Regions from separate parts of the Chryseobacterium sp. JK1 genome, predicted to be linked through region 1. Evidence: riboswitches for the same ligand, from Rfam matches in the RefSeq annotation. Region 1 holds a riboswitch; the other holds the start of a gene.

Region 1 (4,172 bases):
TCTGGCTTCGAAAATAGTATGGCTGGATGCATTTATCACCAATATCGATCGTACTTTTAAAAATACCAATATGCTGATGTGGCATAAAGAACTCTGGATCATTGATAATGGTGCCTCGTTTTATTTCCACCATTCATGGCAGAATTTTGATGCAGCCGCAAAAACGCCTTTCAAGTATGTGAAAGACCACGTACTGCTGCCTAAAGCTAAAATGTTGGATGAAGCTGATAAGTTTGCCCATGAAGTATTGAATGATGCCCTTTTCAGAGACATAGTCAATGCTATTCCCGAAGATTGGTTACATTGGAATGATGCTGAAGAAACTCCCGACGAAATCCGTGAAATCTATTTTCAGTTCTTAAAAACCAGATTCGAAAATTCTCAAATCTTTGTAAACGAAGCCAAAAATGCAAGGGGATAAAATATATGAATATGCGGTAATACGCTTGGTACCAAAAGTTGAAAGAGAAGAATTTTTCAATATAGGATTGGTGATGTTTTCTAAAAAAGAAAAATTCATCAAAGTAGAATTCTACCTTTGTCCGGATAAATTCAAATTCATGCACAGTAAACTTGATTATGATGATGTTATCCAGAATCTGATAAGTTTTCAGAAGATAGCCAATGGTGATAAAGATGGTGGCCCTATCGCTCTGCTCGACATTCCTGAGCGCTTTAGATGGCTGACCGCAGTAAGAAGTGCCGTTGTGCAGACTTCAAGACCTCATCCCGGAAAATCCAAAGATCTGGATCGCACTTTTGGTAAGCTTTTTGAGGAGTTAGTAAAATAACGATTCCCTCAAAAAAAATTATCATGAACTCATCCATCAACAACATATCAAACTACAGGTTTTTCACAAACCTGTTTTTTGTTTTATTTTTAAGTATTTCCAATTCATTTTTTTCACAAAACTTTTCACAAACACTGGTTAAAACACCTCCAGTAAAAAGTACTCTTCTTCCAGAGATAGCCAATATTACCGAAGATATTACTTACACAATCAATAGAAAAGGCAGTCCGGTTAAACTGGATGTTTTTACGCCTAAAAATGCTTTGACAGAGAAGTTGCCTGTGCTTATCTACATTCATGGTGGTGGATGGGTAGGAGGAGACAAGATCATTCATGCTGATAATTATGTGGAAACTACGATTGCAAAGCTGATGGCCAAAAAATATGCTGTAGTCAGCATCAACTATACACTTCTCAATGACAGTACCCATTTTCCACTTCCGCTGGAAGATACCAAAGATGCGATAAGATGGGTAAGAAAAAATGCAGAAAAATACAATTTCGACACTCATAATATTGGCCTTTTCGGAGCATCAGCAGGTGCACACCTTGCCTTAATGGCGGCCTACACTCCGGACAATACTTATATTGGCAATCCTGAGCTTTCCTCCTACTCAGCAAAAGTTAATTATGTTATTGATCATTATGGCCCTGCTGACCTGAATAAGCTATTTCATACAAGACTGGGAACCATCCCTGTGGCTATGATTGGGTTAATTTCAAAGAAGATTGTCAGTTTACAACAAGATTTAGTAAAAGGACTTTCCGGATATGATGTAAAAAAAGATCAGGGCAGGGCAATAGAATATTTCAAAACCATATCTCCGGTTTATTTTGTTTCTGAAGCCGTTCCCACTTTGATTGTTCAGGGGAATAGCGATAAAATTGTTCCTTTAAGTCAATCGAAAAAACTGTACAGGAAATTAAAAAGAGCTAAAGTACAAACCTCTTTAATTGTTGTAGATAAAGGTGTTCACGGCTTCGGTACTACAGATAAAGCATATCTTGATAAACTTACAGATGAAATGGTGGATTTCGTTGTATCGCAGAAAAAGTAAAAAATATAATCAATACTTTATAATTTAAGTCATATTATTTTTGTCTAGATATCGCTTTTTATGTACTGAAAGACTATACTATTAAACATTATTTGCTGATTATATTTAATCTGAGAGGTTTTTAATTTTTAACCACAGATTTCACGGATGTGTACAGATGATTGTGTTTTTATTGGATGGGGATGATAATAATGGGTTGATTGATAATATTGGTAAAAATTGGTGGGAAGAATTGATATGATTTTTAGTTTTTATAGCTAAGAAGTAATGATGAAAATGAAAAGATTGATCTATTTCTTTTTCAAATTCCTGTAGCGCTTTTTTGCCTGCTGTGATAATTTTTATACATTTGTTATGCTTTAGGGGTATTCTGAAAAGAATTGAGAGAGTCCCTTTGAACCTGATACGGCTTACACCGGCGTAGGGAAAAGCAAAACTACATTATATTGTAATGTACCTTTTGTTCCGGATTTTTCCTAAAGCTATTTTTATTTTAATATAACAATGGAAAAAACTCTCTGGCAGCAAGTTCAGCTTGTACAACAAAAGTCTCCCCTGGTTCACAATATTACCAATTACGTAGTGATGAACAATACAGCCAATGCTCTTTTGGCTGCAGGAGCATCTCCTATTATGTCTCATGCCAAATCTGAGATCAGAGAAATGATCAATATCGCCCATTCGGTAGTGATTAATATCGGTACTCTTGATGAATACTGGTCCGAATCGATGCTTATGGCTGCAGAAACAGCAAATGCTATACATAAGCCTTGGGTTTTAGACCCTGTTGGAGCGGGAGCGACTTCATTTCGCGACCAGATTTTACACCAGCTTTTACAGTATCATCCTACAGTGATCAGAGGGAATGCCTCTGAAATTATTGCTTTAGCCAAGATCAATACAACAGTCACCAAAGGGGTTGACAGTACCGCAGAAAGTAATGAAGCGATTGACGCAGCTCAAATTTTAGTCGATCAGTACAATACGATTGTTTGTATTTCTGGTGAAACGGATATTATCCTTAGTCCTCAACAAACTTTTTTTATTAAAAATGGGCATCCTCTTATGACGAAAGTCACTGGTCTTGGATGCTCAGCCACAGCATTAATAGGAGCATTCATAGGGTCCTCAGAAGATAAATCATTAGGAACAACCGCTGCAATGGCACTCCTGGGAATTTCCGGAGAACTTGCAGTTCAGGAAAGCAAAGGTCCGGGAAGCCTTCAGGTTAATCTGATTGATAAGCTGTACAATATTACTGAGGAAGAATTCATCCGTCATTTGAAGATTGAAAAAAAATGAGTCTACATTCCTTTCCTTACCAATTATATCTTGTAATTTCAGAAGCTGACTGTGCTGGAAAAAATTTCCTAAAAGTTGCAGAACAGGCAATTCTCGGTGGTGTAGATATCATTCAGTTGCGAGAAAAAAACGACTCTACTGCTTTATTTCTTCAGAAGGCACGCCAACTTCTTGAGATTACCGATAAATATAACATTCCTCTTATCATTAACGATAACATTGAAGTGGCTGAAAAAGTAAATGCTGCAGGAATTCATGTTGGAAACAGTGACTCTGCTCCTACCTATCTGAGACAGCAACCTTCCATTAAAGATAAAATAATAGGGTATTCTATAGAACATTTAGTACAACTTGATAATCAGGAAACTTCTGTGTCAGATTACCTCGGAATAAGCCCCGTATTTAAAACCAATACTAAAACAGATACCATTACGGAATGGGGACTTGAGGGCATCGCTAAGATCAGGCAGCTTACAGAAAAACCGCTGGTTGTGATAGGAAATGTACATCTGGAAAATGCGAAAATGATCATGAATGCAGGAACAGACTGCCTCGCTGTAGTATCAGCAATATGCAGTGCTGATAATCCTCAAAAAGCAGCATATGAATTAAAAAACGAAATCTTAAAATGAAAAAATATAAATATCCATCCGTATTGACCATAGCCGGTTTTGACGGAAGCGGTGGCGCCGGAATTCAGGCGGATATCAAAACGGCTTCTGCATTAGGATGTTTTTCTACATCTGTATTAACGGCCTTACCTGTACAAAATACTCAAGGAGTAAGAAATATCTATCCGATTGCTGTTGAAGCGGTTGCAGATCAAATCAAAGCGATTCTGGAAGATATCGTTCCTGATGCTATTAAAATCGGGATGGTTCATACGCCTCAGCTGGTTGAAACCATCGTTTCTACCTTATCTCAATATAAAAAGATCCCCATTGTGTTTGATCCTGTAATGGTAGCCACCAGCGGACACCGATTGATTGAAGAAGAGACCATTCAAGCAATTACCGAAATG
Region 2 (4,172 bases), on a different contig from region 1:
ATGATGGAATAAGCACCATTTTGCCATAATAGATCCTCCTCTTGATACAATTCCGGTTACTCTATTGGCAGTCAGATGAATGTAACGCAATAAAACACCGGCATGGATTGTAAAATAAGACACTCCCTGCTCCGCCTGTTCAATCAGCGTATCTCTGAATATTTCCCATGTAAGATCTTCAGGAACCCCTTTTACTTTTTCCAAAGCCTGATAAATAGGAACGGTACCAATGGGAACCGGACTGTTTCTGATGATCCATTCTCTTGTTTCATGAATATTCTTTCCGGTTGAAAGATCCATAATAGTATCTGCTCCCCATCTGCAGGCCCATACTGCTTTCTCAACTTCTTCTTCTATACTGGATGAAACGGCACTGTTTCCGATATTGGCATTAATTTTTACTAAGAAGTTTCGCCCGATAATCATGGGTTCGCTTTCCGGGTGATTGATATTGTTTGGAATAATCGCTCTTCCGGCAGCAATTTCATCTCTTACAAACTCCGGAGTGATTTTTCCTTTTGGAGTGTTAGCACCAAAGCTGTGCCCGGCATGTTGGAATGCCATTTCTTTTGAAACAGAATCAAGCTGTTCTATTTTCTGATTTTCTCTGATGGCCACGTATTCCATCTCAGGGGTAATGATTCCCTGTTTTGCATAATAAAGCTGCGTAAGTTCTTTACCTTCCTTGGCCACTTTGGGTTGGTGATCATAAGAAAAACGCAGCTCATCAAGACGGGGATCTGCCAAACGGGCCTTTCCATATTCTGAAGTGATTCCTTCCAGTATATTGACGTCATTTCTGTCAAGAATCCATTGCTCTCTGATTCTTGGAAGTCCTCTCTGGATATCAATTTCTGCATTTATATCCGTATAAGGTCCTGATGTGTCATAAATGGTTACGGGAGCATTATCTTCAAGACTTCCATTGGTAAGCTTGGTTGGGCTAAGCTGTATTTCACGCATTGCTACATTGATAGGATGAATTTTTCCTTCAACATAGATTTTCTTTGAGTTCGGAAATGGCGAACATGTAATTGAATGAGCCATAGATATTGGTATTAAGTATGAGAATTAACCGCCCTGAGTGGCAGTAATGATTAAAACTGAATCTTTGTCGGTAAGGATGGTTTCTGCCCAGGCAGACAGCGGAATAATACGATTGTTGAGAGCTACAGCAATTCCCTTCTTCTTTCCGGGAAGCTCAATAGCCAATAATGCTTCCAGGTTTTCGGGAAGTACATCAAATGTTTTTCGGGTGTGGTTGATTATAAGTTCCATTCCTAATTATTTATATACACTTTAGGAATGGCCATTATTGTACAATAGAATGCACAGCAAAAGTCATCTGCTTTTCCCTACGCTGGTATGATCCAGATCAGGTTCAAAGGGTAAAGTCTCAGTCTGTTGGTAACAGACACCCCTAAAGTCTGGGACGAAGTTAGACATTTTTTCAGAATGGGCAAAATAGAATTTTTGATCAATAAAAAACCACCCCGGAATTTGAGGTGGTTTATTTTTATTCTTCACATGCTCTCCAAATGGCATCATTTTGCGGAACGGGAGCAATAATTTCAATTTTCTCTTTGGTAACGGGGTGAATAAATTCCAGTTTTCTTGCATGAAGATTGATTCCTCCGTCCGGATTGGACCTTGGAGCTCCATATTTCAGATCTCCTTTAATGGGCACTCCTGTTTTAGATAGCTGTGCACGAATCTGATGGTGCCTTCCTGTTTCAAGATCTATTTCGAGAAGAAGATAATTATCAAGTGTTTTAATCACATGATAGGTAAGAATTGCTTCTTTTGCTCCTTCTGTGGCTTTAGGAAAAACGATTGCTTTATTGTTCTTTTCATTTTTCCTCAGGTAATGAACCAGTCTTTGAGTTTGTGGAATCATCTCTTTCCCTACAACCGCCCAATAAGTTTTCTTTACTTCACGGTTTTTTACCATTTGAGTAAGTCGGGAAAGCGCTTTTGATGTTTTAGCATAGATAACCAGCCCGGAAGTCGGGCGGTCTATACGATGAACCAAGCCGAGAAAAACATTTCCCGGCTTAGCATCTCTTATTTTAATAAAGTTTTTGATCGATTCTAATAGTGATTCATCACCGGTTTTATCGCCCTGTACAAGCTGACCAACCTTTTTATTAATCACCATAAGATGGTTGTCTTCATATATGATCTGCTCCTTCATACGCTGTCTGCCTATCTTTTTCTATTTGACATGGAGAGGATAATCCCACCCAGAAGACCAATTGTTTTCACAGATGAAAGCTTGGAATCTTCAGGTAAAAAAGCTCCAAACACACAAACGGCGGCGGCAGCATACATGGCATACACAAAATTTCTATTGGTAAGCAAAGGGGCCTGAATGAAGAAACTCGCTCCTATTAGAATATAGAAAACTTTTCTTGAAAGTAAATGATTGATATCCTCGGAAAATAAATTAAACCACCCCACCGCAAGACAAATTAATGCGGCAATGGATAAAATTCCCTGGATAGATTGTTGTTGATTTTGCATTGATTAATAACTTTCGTTCTCGTTTGGAAATTCCACGCTCTTCACGTCTTTTACATATTGAGCAACAGCTCCTGTAATTTCTGTGTAAAGATCAAGATATCTTCTCAAAAATTTCGGACTGAAACCTTTATTCATTCCTACCATATCGTGATACACTAAAACCTGTCCATCACAGTCTGCACCCGCTCCAATTCCGATAGTTGGAATAGAGATGCTTTCCGTTACTTTTTTAGCCAATTCCGCCGGAATTTTCTCTAAAACAACAGAAAAACAACCTAGTTCTTCTAAAAGTTGTGCATCAGCAATCAGTTTTTCAGCTTCTGCTTCATCTTTCGCTCTTACTTTATACGTTCCGAATTTATAAATTGACTGTGGCGTTAAACCTAAATGTCCCATTACCGGAATTCCTGCATTGATAATCTTTTTGATTGATTTGGAGATTTCTTTTCCTCCTTCAATCTTAACGGCATGTGCACCTCCCTCTTTCATCATTCTTACGGCAGATTCCAGAGCTTTTTCAGGATTACTCTGATAGGTCCCGAAAGGTAAATCTGCTATAACCAAGGCCCTGTCGGTACCTCTTACAACACTTTGAACATGATAGATCATTTGGTCCAAAGTAATAGGTAATGTAGTTTCAAAACCTGCCATTACATTTGCTGCAGAATCCCCAATCAAAATAGCATCTACTCCACCTGCATCTACCATTTTTGCTGTGGTAAAATCATAAGCAGTAAGCATTGTAATTTTTTCCTTGTCGAATTTCATTTTACGCAAGGTTTCAGTCGTAACTTTTTTAATTTCAGAGTGAACAGACATAATTTATCTATTTTTAAAAGTTAAAAAGTCGGCCTGTAGCCGACTTAAATTTTTATATGATTTTTATAAAACTACGTGACCGAGTTTCATGAGTTTATCGTGATTTAGAATCTTGATATTTCTACCATCTACTTCAATCAGACTATCCTGTTTGAATTCCGAGATCAGTCGAATAGCACTTTCTGTAGCAGTGCCGATGATATTGGCAATTTCTTCTCTTGTTAAAGAAATTTTAATGAAACCTTCAGGATCTACTCCCAGCTTCTGTTCTAAAAGCAAAAGTATTTCCGCCAGTCTCTCTCTTACTGTTTTCTGAGCTAAGAAAGTAATAGTGTTGGAAGATTCTCCCAATTCGTATGAAATTTTCTGAAGCATTACGAAAGATAACTGTGGATCTACCTCCAAAAGATACATGAATATATCTGCGGGCAAGAATACACATTCAATGTCTGTCATAGCTTCTGCTTTGGCCTGGAAATTCTCCCCGCAAAGCAAAGAACGATAGCCGATGATATCCCCTTCTTTGATAAATCTTAAAATCTGATCTTTCCCGAAGGCACCCGATTTCGAAAGTTTAGCGGCTCCTTTTTCAATGACAAACACTCCTTTCGGAGTTTCTCCATCCTCAAAAATAGTATCGTGTTTCTGAAAACTCAATCTTTTTTTACCGTTAATATATTTTTCAAAATCTGCGCTAGAAAGTCTTTCCTTAAATGATTTATCATTAAAAACTCTGGCGAACCTCTCTTCAATTGCTATCTGTTGTTCCTGCGGCATTTTATATGATATTTATCACAAAAATAGAACTTTTTAACACGATAAACAAAAAA

What was found. Region 1 has a riboswitch for thiamine pyrophosphate ahead of thiM (hydroxyethylthiazole kinase). Riboswitches for the same ligand answer to the same signal wherever they lie in the genome.
Region 2: another riboswitch for thiamine pyrophosphate. It lies ahead of thiS (sulfur carrier protein ThiS); the one in region 1 lies ahead of thiM (hydroxyethylthiazole kinase).

What each region holds. Positions count from the first base shown of each region.
Region 1 is NZ_JBODRU010000007.1:81,003-85,174, forward strand. Features, by position in the region: gene ACQ76T_RS23505 (HipA family kinase) at 1-421, shown strand, start outside; gene ACQ76T_RS23510 (DUF3037 domain-containing protein) at 408-791, shown strand; gene ACQ76T_RS23515 (alpha/beta hydrolase fold domain-containing protein) at 815-1,849, shown strand; TPP riboswitch at 2,201-2,293, shown strand; gene thiM (hydroxyethylthiazole kinase) at 2,354-3,151, shown strand; gene thiE (thiamine phosphate synthase) at 3,148-3,783, shown strand; gene thiD (bifunctional hydroxymethylpyrimidine kinase/phosphomethylpyrimidine kinase) at 3,780-4,172, shown strand, end outside.
Region 2 is NZ_JBODRU010000006.1:144,629-148,800, reverse strand. Features, by position in the region: gene thiC (phosphomethylpyrimidine synthase ThiC) at 1-1,047, opposite strand, end outside; gene thiS (sulfur carrier protein ThiS) at 1,072-1,278, opposite strand; TPP riboswitch at 1,336-1,432, opposite strand; gene ACQ76T_RS22575 (RluA family pseudouridine synthase) at 1,517-2,194, opposite strand; gene ACQ76T_RS22570 (hypothetical protein) at 2,206-2,523, opposite strand; gene panB (3-methyl-2-oxobutanoate hydroxymethyltransferase) at 2,527-3,342, opposite strand; gene ACQ76T_RS22560 (Crp/Fnr family transcriptional regulator) at 3,406-4,119, opposite strand.